Regions from separate parts of the Pseudomonas sp. MWU12-2319 genome, predicted to be linked through region 2. Evidence: predicted binding sites of a transcription regulator. Region 2 holds the regulator's gene; the other holds the start of a gene.
The links. Region 2 encodes FliA, which starts transcription of late flagellar genes. Its sites were predicted from a motif close to CTAAAGTTTNNNNNNNNNNNGCCGNTAA; they were not measured.
Positions count from the first base shown of each region.

Region 1 (5,813 bases), on a different contig from region 2:
GATGCTTTCCAGCGATGTCACGGCGCGACGGGTCAATTCGACGCTGTTGTCCGTCAGGACACGACTGCTTTCCATGACCGCCGAGACTTTCTGGGTACCGCTTTGCAGGCCGGCGATCAGCCCTTCGATTTCTTCGGTGGATTTTTGCGTGCGCTGGGCCAGGCTTCGGACTTCGTCGGCTACGACCGCAAAGCCGCGTCCGGCCTCACCGGCTCGCGCGGCTTCAATGGCCGCATTGAGTGCCAGCAGGTTGGTTTGTTCAGCCACTGCTTTGATCACGTCGAGCACGCCGCCGATTTTTTCGCTTTCCAACTCCAGAAGGTTCATCGCTTCGGTGGAGTTGCCGACTTCGATGGCCAGTAATTCGATTTGATCGATCGCTTCACCGACCACTTTTTCACCGGCGCGCGCTTCTGTATCCGCGGCGGCGGCGGCGTTTGAAGCTTCTTCGGTATTGCGTGCCACTTCTTGTACGGTGGCGGCCATTTCGTTCATGGCGGTCGCGACCTGATCCGTCTCGACTCTTTGGCTGTTCACATTCGCGCTGGTCTGCTCGGTAACAGCGGACAACTCTTCCGCCGCGCTGGCAATCTGGGTGACGCCCAGGCTGATGCCTTCGATCAGCTTGCGCAGGCTCACCGTCATGTATTGCATGCTGCGCTGCAATTGGCCCAGCTCGTCACGTCGCGCGGTCTTGATGTCGTGGCTGAGATCCCCGCCCGCGATACGCTCCGCGACTTTCAGGGTTTCCAGCAGCGGATGGACGATCTGCCCGGTGATAAACCAGGCCGCGAGGATGCCCAGCGCCAATGCCAGCAGTGTGCTGATCGTCAGCAATTGACGGGCACTTCCTGCCTCGCTATCCCGTGTCTGGCTCTGGTTGTCTATGAGCTTCTGGCTAAGGTCTTCAAGGCTGACACCTAACGCCGCCATCTGATCGAGCGTTTCCAGGCTGGTGTGTACTTGCGCGGCATAGTTCTGCACATCCTGGCGGTACTGTTGCAGCACGTGTTCCGCCTGCGTCAGGATGCCTTGTTGTTGAGGGGCGGCGGCGCGAACCTTGAGCAGTTCGCTCGTGATCTGGTCGATACTGGCCAGGGCGCCTTGCTCTTTGCTCGGATCATTGCTGTAGATGAAACCGTACACCACGATGCGCGCCTGCTGGATATGGACGGCGAGCAAGCTAGTGGCTTGAAACTGGCTTAGACGCAGATGTTCGTCTTGCCCTTCAACCGCTGGGGCGTTAACGAGATCCTGGGTGGCTTCATTGAGCGCGTCGGTGATTTGCGTTGCGCTCTGTACCAACTTCGCGAGCGAGGCTTCACGCTCTTTGAAGGTTTGCTCAAGCGTGTTGAAGTGGGTCCGATAGTCCTCGACGATGCGGCCTTGCTCCTCGATAAGTTGCAGGTCTGCCGGAATACTCAGTGCGCCACTCAGGGACCGCTGATGCTCCTGGATACGGTCCAGTACGAGTGACACGGCTGCGCTGTTCTGTTCGTTGCGATCAGCCAGGTAGCGTAGGCGTTTGGCGCGCAAATCGTTGGTCAGGGAACTCAAGGTGCCGATGGCACTGATCTTGTTGCTGCGTTCGATCATGTTGGCGGTGCTGTGCCAGCCGGTCAGTGCGATCAGCAAGGTCATCAATAGCAGCAGGCCAAAGCCCAAGGCAAGCTTGGCATTGACACTGATATTACTCAGCGCCTGACTCAAACGTCTGAACATGGTCTTTCCTTAAAGTGCTGCGAACATGCTGCCACAGGCCGTGTTTGGTTGAAGCGGGGCAATATAAGCCATACCCGGGGGAACTGCAGGGTGTATGGGGAGCGACTTTAGTCGGCTAGGCAGATCGCGGTTTTGCTCGCACCGCCGGTTCCGTTTGCATTTTGCATCTGGGGTCCTGCGTGTCACCGCCAATGTAAAACTGACCCCCTAGGGGGCTGTTTTGGGCCGGCGTGCCGTATTCTTTCAGGGGGGGGGCAGTTTCCGAGCTGGAAAATTCGCTTTGCCAAAAATGCAAAAGCCCCGCATTGCGGGGCTTTCAAAGGTGGTGGGCCCACACGGACTTGAACCGTGGACCAAAGGATTATGAGTCCTCTGCTCTAACCAACTGAGCTATAGGCCCTCAGTAGGCCGCGAATTATAGCGATGGTTTCTCGCGGGGGCTATCCGAAAACTCCGAAAGCCTCATATGAAGGAAGGTCGCGGCGAATTCTTCGGCCTGTAGCGGCAGGCTGACGATATAACCCTGGATCTGTTCGCACCCTTCGACGGCCAGGAAATCCTGCTGTGCCTGGTTCTCCACACCCTCGGCAATCACCGTGAACTGCATGCTGCGGCCCAAGGCGATGATGGCGCGCACAATAGCGGCATCATGGGGATCGTCCGGTAAACCACGTACAAACGACTGGTCAATTTTCAACACATCCAGCGGCAGGCGCTTGAGGTAGCTCAGTGACGAATAGCCGGTGCCGAAGTCATCAATGGCCAATTGCACCCCCAGGTGCTTGAGTTGATGCAGGACCTCCAGGGCCTCCTCGGCCTGGCTCATGATGAAGTTCTCGGTGATCTCCAACTGCAGGCAGCCGGGCTCTAGCCGGTAATCCCTGAGCAACTGTTCGATCCGCGCCAGCAGGTTCGGTTGGCGCAACTGCGCGCCGGCGAGGTTGACCGAGAGCGGGCCGAAGTCTCCGTGGGTCCTGTTCCAACGCTGCATCTGCCGGCAGGCGCGCTCCAGCACCCAGTCGCCAATCTGCAGGATCATGCCGTTTTCTTCGGCCAGCGGAATGAAATGCTCCGGTGGTACCTCGCCCAGGGTCGGATGCTGCCAGCGAATCAAGGCCTCGGCCCCCACCAGTTGACCGCCGTGGAGACTGATCTTGGGTTGGTAGAGCAGTTGCAGTTCCTGGCGCTCGATGGCCCGGCGCAGTTCGTGCTCCAGGGCCACGCGTTCACTGGCCTGGGCCGTGAGGTCGCGGGTATAGCTTTCGACCCGGTTACGGCCCTTGGCCTTGGAGCGGTACATCGCCGCATCGGCGTTCTTGATCAGGCTGGCGACGTCATTGCCGTCCTTGGGATAGAGGCTGGTACCGATGCTGGCACTGATAAAAAACTCGTGTTCACCCGCCTGGAACGGCGCGCCGAAGCAACCCAGCAGCTTGTTGGCTAGGTGCGTGGCGTCGCTGGCCTGGTGCAGGCCCGGCAGCAGGATGATGAACTCGTCGCCGCCCAGTCGGGCCACGGTGTCGACGTCGCGCAGTTGCTCCTTGAGCCTGACGGCGATGCCCTTGAGCAACAGGTCGCCAACCGGATGGCCGAGGCTGTCGTTGATATGTTTGAAACGGTCGAGGTCGAGAAACAGCACCGCCCCCTGGCCGCCGTTTTCGGCCTGGCTGTTCAGGGCGGCCAACAGGCGGCTTTCGAACAGGGTGCGGTTGGGCAGGCCGGTCAGCGGGTCGTGGTGGGCCTGGTAGTCCAGGCGCGCTTGGGCATGTTTCAGGCTGGAGATGTCGGCGAACACGGCGACGAAGTGGGTGATGACGTTCTCGCGGTTACGCACGGCACTGATGGTCAGCCAGCTAGGATAGAGCTCGCCGTTCTTGCGCCGGTTGCAGATCTCGCCCTGCCAATGACCTTCGGCGGTCAACTGGTGCCACATGGCCGCATAGAAGGCGCTGTCATGTTGGCCGGAGGCAAGCAGGCGCGGGGTGTGGCCCAGGGCCTCGGTTTCGCTGTAGCCGGTGATTTCACTGAAGGCCCGATTGACCGCACTGATGTGTTGCTGGATATCGGTGATCAGTACGCCTTCGGCAGTGCTTTCGAAGACGGTGGCGGCCTGTTGCAGCTTTTCCTGCATGACGTGGCGTTCGGTGATGTCCCGGGCGATGGTCAGCATGCAATCCTCTCCGCCGATCGGCAGCGGCCGGCTGGAGACTTCGCACAGGCGGATCTGCCCATCGTTGCGGCGGATATGGCAGCTGAAATCACGGACGAAACCATCGCGCCGCATCAGTTCGAGCATGTGTTTGCGTTCGTTCAGGTTGACCCAGATGCCCAGTTCCAGGGTCGATCGATCCAGCGAGGTGGCACTGTTGTAGCCGGTGAGGTGGCTGAAACCTTCATTGACTTCCAGCAGCAGGCCGTCGCTTTGCCGGCTCAACAGCAAACCGTCGGGGGAGGCGTGGAAGGCCTTGGCGAACTTTTCTTCGGAGGTTTGCAGTTGTTGTTGGGTTTGCTTGAGCTGGCTGATGTCCCTGACCACCACCACCAGGGCCGGCGTGGTGTCGAGTTCGAAGGGCTCGGCGGAGATCAGTCCGGTGAACATTTGGCCATTGCTGCGCCTGAAGGGCATCTCCAGGTTACGGATACTGCCGCCCCTTAACCGCTCCAGCAGTCCCGAGCCGACACCGTCGATGCCCCAGATGTTGAGCTCGGTAGCGGTATGCCCGATCACCTCCCGGGCGCTCATGCCGATCTGTTCCTCGAAGGCGGTGTTGACTTCCAGCAGGTGACCGTCGGACAGGCGGGCGATCACCAGGATGTCCGGGCATTGCTGGAAGACCGAGGCGAATTTCTGTTCGGACAGGCGCAACGCCTCTTCGGTCCGTTTGGTTTCGCTGATGTCGATCATCAGGCCACGGATAAGCGGCTCACTGTCGTGTTCGATCAGGCTGACCAGGTCGCGGACCCAGAGCGTGCGACCGTCGGCGCTGATCACCCGGTAGTCGAGCGTGTGGTCGCGGCCCTCGATGATCTCCTTGTCGCAGAAGGCCTGGGCACGGGTCAGGTCGGCAGGGTGGGTGATGCTGCGCCAGAAGCCGGGAATCAGCCAATGGGCCAGCGGATAACCGAGCAAGGCTTCGGCGTGGGGCGAGACGTAGGTGTAGGTGAAGTCCATGCGCGCTTCCCAGGCGATGGCCGACAGGCTCTCCACCAGGCCGCGGTAATGGTATTCGCTGCTGCGTAGTTCCTGCTCGAGGGCCACGCGCTGGGATATTTCCGAGCTCAGGCGGCGGTTGATGCGAATGACCGCGGCCAGTATGGCGATCAGCAGCAGGACGCAGGGCAAGCCGTAAAGCAGTAGATCGGCCCAGATGGAGCGACTGGTCAGGACGTTGCCCACCCAGCGGTTCTGGATCGTCTCCTTTTCGGCGACGGTCATGTCGGCCATAACCTTGTCGAGAATCCCCACGAGGACTTTCTGTTCCTTGGGCACGGCCATCGCCAACTGGTAGCGATAGGGCGTTTCACCGCTGACGTAGAGCCCTTCGAGCTTGAGCTGGTTCAGGCTCCAGACACTGGAGGCGAGATCGCCGATGACCGCATCGACCTCATCGGTGGCCAGGGCCAGCAGGGCCGAGCTGATATTGGGCATGGGGACGAGGTTGAGGTCCGGATGATGGCTGCGCAATAGCTCGTGGGGTGCGTAGTTCTCCACCACGGCGATTTTCAGGCCATAGAGTTCTTTCATGTCATGGGGGTTGGCGCCGCCTTCATGGGCCAGGATGACAATCGGAAAATCCAGGTAAGGGCGGGTAAAGGACAGATAGGCTTGTCGTTCCGGGGTCGACATGATGCCGGGCAGCAGGTCGATCTGGCCGGCCTTCGCCTGTTCCAGCACCTCGGTCCAATTCACCGGCTCGATGGGGTTGAGCGTGATGTTCAGGCGGTTTTCGATCAGGTGAGCGTAATCGCTCGTCAGTCCCTGGTAAGCGCCATTTTCGCCCCTGAACTCAAAGGGCGGCCATGAGGCATCCACACCCAGGCGCAATTGCGGGTGGGCTTTCAGCCAGTCACGTTCATCATCGGTAAGATTC
Region 1 is NZ_JALJES010000015.1:137,414-143,226, forward strand. It holds gene M5C01_RS23440 (methyl-accepting chemotaxis protein) at 1-1,722, opposite strand, end outside; tRNA gene M5C01_RS23445 (tRNA-Ile) at 2,046-2,122, opposite strand; gene M5C01_RS23450 (EAL domain-containing protein) at 2,138-5,813, opposite strand, start outside.
Region 1: the regulator FliA is predicted to act here: its motif matches at 1,784-1,811, upstream of M5C01_RS23440 (methyl-accepting chemotaxis protein).

Region 2 (5,813 bases):
GCCCGGGGCGAAGATCAGGTTGAAGCAGTCGGTCTCGCTCAGGCGATCGGCCGCATCCTTGTCCATCAGGCCCTTCTTCACCGCGATACTGCGCAGCACGTCGGCGTCCATGCCCTTGCCGTCATCGGAGATCGACAGCAGGATGTGGTCACCTTCCTGCTCGGCGGAGAGGATGACCCGACCGCTGCGGGACTTGCCCATGGCTTCGCGGTCGGCCGGTTCTTCGATACCGTGGTCGACCGAGTTGCGCACCAAGTGGACCAGCGGGTCGGCCAGGGCCTCCACCAGGTTCTTGTCGAGGTCGGTCTCTTCGCCCACCAGTTCCAGGTTGATCTCTTTCTTCAACTGCCGGGCCAGGTCGCGAACCAGGCGCGGGAAGCGGCCGAAGACTTTCTTGATCGGCTGCATACGGGTTTTCATCACCGCGGTCTGCAGGTCGGCGGTCACCACGTCGAGGTTGGACACGGCCTTGGACATGGCTTCATCGCCGCTGTTCAAGCCCAGGCGCACCAGGCGGTTACGCACCAGCACCAGTTCGCCGACCATGTTCATGATCTCGTCCAGGCGCGCGGTATCGACCCGCACGGTGGTTTCCGCTTCGCTGGCGGCCGGCTTGTCGCCGGCCGCAGCGGCAGGCGCCGGGGCACGGGCCGGAGCCGGCGCGGCGGCGGCAGGTGCCGGTGCGGCCTTGGCCGGTGCTGGCGTCGCTGCGACCGGCGCTGGCGCCTTGGCAACCGGTGCAGGTGCGGCGGCAGCCGGTTTGGTCGCGGCCGGCGTGGCCACCGCCGTGGTCGCGGCCACTTCGGTGAACTTGCCCTTGCCATGCAGCTCGTCGAGCAGCGATTCGAATTCCTGGTCGGTGATCAGGTCGCCGCTTGCAGCGCCGGTTTTCTCGGCCGCCTGAGCCGCAGCCGGAGTGGTATCGAGCGCCTCGACCTTGAACGAACCCTTGCCATGCAACTGGTCGAGCAAGGCTTCGAATTCGTCGTCGGTGATATCGCTACTTTTTTCAGCCCCACCGCTGGCCGCCGCCGGTGCTGCCGGCGGAGTGGGCGCCGCCACGGCATCCGGCGCGAACTGGCCCTTGCCGTGCAACTGATCGAGCAGGGACTCGAACTCGGCGTCGGTGATTTCATCGCCACCGGCCTCGCCTTGTACCGCAGCCACCGCTTTGGGCGCCTCGGCTTCGGCCTTGACGCTGTTCAGGGAGTCGAGCAGCATTTCGAATTCGTTATCGGTGATGTCGCCGGATTCGCTTTCAGCGACCGGTTCCGGCTCCGCCACTTCGGCCACTGGCGCGGCCACTTCCTCGGCACCCGCCGGTTCCGCCAGGCGCGCCAAGGCCGCCAGCAGCTCCGGGGTGGCCGCAGTGATCGGGCCACGTTCACGGACTTCGCTGAACATGCCGTTCACCGCATCCAGCGCTTCCAGGACCACGTCCATCAGCTCCGAGTCGACGCGTCGCTCCCCCTTGCGCAGGATGTCGAACACGTTCTCGGCGATGTGACAGCACTCCACCAGCTCGTTGAGCTGGAGGAAGCCGGCGCCCCCTTTTACAGTGTGAAAACCGCGAAAGATTGCATTGAGCAGATCCGCATCATCTGGCCGGCTTTCCAGCTCGACCAGTTGTTCGGACAGTTGCTCCAGAATCTCGCCGGCCTCAACCAGAAAATCCTGAAGGATCTCTTCATCGGCGCCGAAGCTCATGTGTTTGGGTGCTCCTAGAATCCAAGACTGGAAAGCAAATCGTCGACATCGTCCTGACCGGACATAACGTCTTCACGTTTATCGGCATGAATCTGCGGACCTTCACCCTGGGCCATCTGTTTTTGTGGGTCTTTTTCGGCAAGAAGCGCATCGCGGTCATGTTCGATACCGGCAAAGCGGTCGACCTGACTGGCCATCAGCACCAATTTGAGCAGATTGCTTTCCACTTCGGTGACCATCTGGGTCACGCGCTTGATCACCTGGCCGGTAAGGTCCTGGTAATCCTGGGCCAGCAGAATATCGTTCAGCTCGCTCGAAACAGCGCGGGTTTCCTGCTCGCTGCGGGACAGGAACGTCTCGACCCGCCGCGCCAGCTCGCGAAACTCCTGGGCACCGACTTCGCGCCGCATGAAACGGCCCCAGTCGGCGCCCAGGGCCTTGGCCTCGACGTTCAGGCCAGTGATCCTCGGGGTCGCACTCTCCACCAGGTCCATGGTGCGATTGGCCGCCGCTTCGGTCAGCCTGACCACATAGGACAGGCGCTCGGTGGCGTCGGTGATCTGCGACACTTCCTCGGCCTGCGGCATATGCGGGTCGATCTGGAAGTTGACAATGGCGCTGTGCAATTCGCGGGTGAGCTTGCCGACTTCCAGGTACAGGCCACGGTCACGGGTCTGATTCAGCTCATGGATCATTTGCACCGCGTCGCCAAACCGGCCTTTTTCAAGGCTGTCGACCAGCTCGCGGGCATGTTTTTTCAGGGTTAGTTCAAAATCACCCAGTGAAGATTCGTTGTGCTCCATAGCGCCCCCGTGGTGGACTTCATCAACCGATGCGTTCGAAGATCTTCTCGATCTTCTCTTTCAACGCCTGGGCCGTGAATGGTTTGACCACATAGCCGTTTACACCGGCCTGGGCAGCTTCGATGATCTGCTCGCGCTTGGCTTCAGCGGTCACCATCAGCACCGGCAGGTGCTTGAGCTTTTCATCGGCGCGCACGTGGCGCAGCAGATCGATACCGGTCATGCCGGGCATGTTCCAGTCGGTGACCAGAAAGTCGATGCTACCGCTGTTGAGGACGGGAATCGCGGTAGTACCGTCGTCCGCCTCAACCGTGTTGGTGAACCCGAGGTCACGCAACAGGTTCTTGATGATCCGCCGCATCGTTGAAAAATCATCAACGATGAGGATTTTCATGTTCTTGTCCAATTCGACCTCCAAGCAGTCTTAAACGCGTACAGCACCTGGACGCGCTGTTCAATCAATTCGGCACAGCACTCAACGACTGCATGGAAACGCCATCCGGCCGAGTCACCCGCAAGACGTCAAACGCCTTGCCGGTCTCGTTCGCAGTGTTCCCACACTGCCCTCAGCGCGCTCGCCACTCCCCCAAACGCCCCCGCAAACGGGCCGCGCACTGGCTGTGTAACTGGCTGACTCGCGACTCGCTGACCCCCAGCACCTCACCAATTTCCTTGAGGTTCAGCTCCTCGTCGTAGTACAGCGCCAAGACCAGTCGCTCACGCTCCGGCAAATTGGCAATCGCATCCGCCAGCGCTGCCTGGAAGCGTTCATCCTCCAGGTCGCGCGACGGCTCGAGATGAGTACTTGCGCCGTCCTCGTGCAGCCCTTCATGGTCGCCGTCCTGCAACAGGTCGTCGAAACTGAACAGGCGGCTGCCCAAGGTATCGTTCAAAATCCCGTAATAATCGTCGAGACTCAATTGGAGTTCGGCTGCAACCTCGTGATCTTTAGCGTCACGGCCGGTTTTTGCTTCAATTGCGCGAATTGCGTCACTGACCATACGGGTATTGCGGTGTACCGAACGTGGTGCCCAGTCGCCCTTGCGCACTTCATCGAGCATCGCGCCGCGGATACGAATGCCGGCATAGGTCTCGAAACTGGCCCCCTTGCTCGCGTCGTACTTGGTCGAGACTTCCAGTAGCCCGATCATCCCGGCCTGGATCAGATCCTCGACCTGGACACTGGCCGGCAACCGCGCCAGCAGGTGATAGGCGATACGTTTGACCAACGGTGCGTAACGTTCAATCAATTCATATTGGCTGTCACGCGACGACTTGGAATACATGCGATAGCCACTGGCAGTCATAGCACCGGTCCCGCACTCGTTTGATGCACCAGACGCTCGACGAAAAACTCCAGGTGCCCCCGTGGATTGGCGGGAAGCGGCCAGGTGTCGACCTTCTGAGCGATAGCCTTGAACGCCAAGGCACATTTCGAACGAGGGAATGCCTCATAGACCGCACGCTGCTTTTGCACGGCCTTGCGCACACACTCGTCATAGGGAACGGCGCCGACGTATTGTAAGGCCACGTCCAGGAAACGATCCGTGACCTTGGTCAACTTGGCGAACAGGTTGCGGCCTTCCTGCGGGCTCTGGGCCATGTTGGCCAGCACGCGGAAGCGGTTCATGCCGTAGTCGCGGTTGAGCAACTTGATCAAGGCGTAGGCATCGGTGATCGATGTCGGCTCGTCGCAGACCACCAGCAGCACTTCCTGGGCCGCGCGGACGAAGCTGACCACCGACTCACCAATGCCCGCGGCGGTGTCGATCACCAGCACGTCGAGGTTGTCGCCGATATCGCTGAATGCCTGGATCAGGCCGGCATGCTGCGCCGGGCTCAGGTGCACCATGCTCTGGGTCCCCGAGGCCGCCGGCACGATACGAATCCCGCCCGGGCCTTGCAACAGCACATCGCGCAGCTCACAGCGGCCTTCGACCACGTCGGCCAGGGTACGTTTGGGTGTCAGGCCCAGCAGGACGTCGACATTCGCCAGCCCCAGATCCGCATCCAGCAGCATGACGCGCCGGCCAAGCTCAGCCAGGGCCAGGGATAAATTCACTGACACGTTGGTCTTCCCGACGCCACCTTTGCCGCCGGTCACCGCGATCACCTGTACGGGATGCATGCTGCCCATGTTCTCTTCTTACCTTGTCTTGCTTAGACGGAAGGCCACATAACTGGCTGCGCGTTCACTTGTCGGAACAATGCGTGGCAGACCATCGATGTAGGTAATTTGCAACGTCTGAATACTCATCTCAACCCACCCGTTTTGACGGGCTGTGGTAGATATCAGCGAACATATCGGCCATGGCTTCCTCGCTGGGTTCTTCCTGCATTTGCACACTGACCGCCCTGGACACCAATTGATGCCGGCGCGGCAGGTGTAGATCATCCGGAATGCGTGGCCCGTCGGTCAGGTAGGCCACTGGTAATTCGTGACTGATGGCCAGGCTCAGCACTTCGCCGAGGCTCGCCGTTTCATCAAGTTTAGTCAGGATGCAACCGGCCAGCCCGCAGCGCTTGTAGCTGTGGTAGGCGGCGGTCAGCACCTGTTTCTGGCTGGTGGTGGCCAGGACCAGATAATTCTTCGCCTTGATCCCGCGTCCGGCCAGGCTTTCCAGTTGCATGCGCAACGCCGGATCGCTGGCCTGCAGGCCGGCGGTATCGATCAGCACCACGCGCTTGCGCAGCAGCGGGTCGAGGGCCTGGGCCAGGGACTGGCCCGGGTCGACATGGGTCACCGAGACGTTGAGGATCCGCCCCAGGGTCTTGAGTTGCTCCTGGGCACCGATACGGAAGCTGTCCATGCTCACCAGCGCGATGTTCTGCGCGCCGTACTTGAGCACATAACGCGCCGCCAGCTTGGCCAGGGTGGTGGTCTTGCCCATGCCGGCCGGGCCGACCATGGCGATCACACCGCCTTCTTCCAGTGGCTCGATCTCGGGCGTGACGATCATCCGCGCCAGGTGCGCCAGCAGCATGCGCCAGGCCTGGCGCGGCTCCTCGATCCCGTTCACCAGCTCCAGCAGGTCCCGCGACAGCGGCCCGGACAGGCCGATACGCTGCAGGCGACGCCAGAGGTTGGCCTGTTGCGGCTGACGACCTTGCAACTGGTTCCAGGCCAGGGAGCCGAGCTGGACTTCCAGCAGCTCGCGCAGGCCGTTGAGCTCCGAACGCATCGAGTCGAACACTCGCTGGTCCACCGCCGGGGCGTGTGCGACAGGCGCTGGCGCCGGGCGCCGCGGCTCTTCGAAAGTCGGTTCGATCAGCGGCTCGGCGGCGGTCAGCGGCAGGCCGGCG
Region 2 is NZ_JALJES010000002.1:4,253-10,065, reverse strand. It holds gene M5C01_RS02755 (chemotaxis protein CheA) at 1-1,707, opposite strand, end outside; gene M5C01_RS02750 (protein phosphatase CheZ) at 1,722-2,510, opposite strand; gene M5C01_RS02745 (chemotaxis response regulator CheY) at 2,533-2,904, opposite strand; gene fliA (RNA polymerase sigma factor FliA) at 3,077-3,817, opposite strand; gene fleN (flagellar synthesis regulator FleN) at 3,814-4,647, opposite strand; gene flhF (flagellar biosynthesis protein FlhF) at 4,769-5,813, opposite strand, start outside.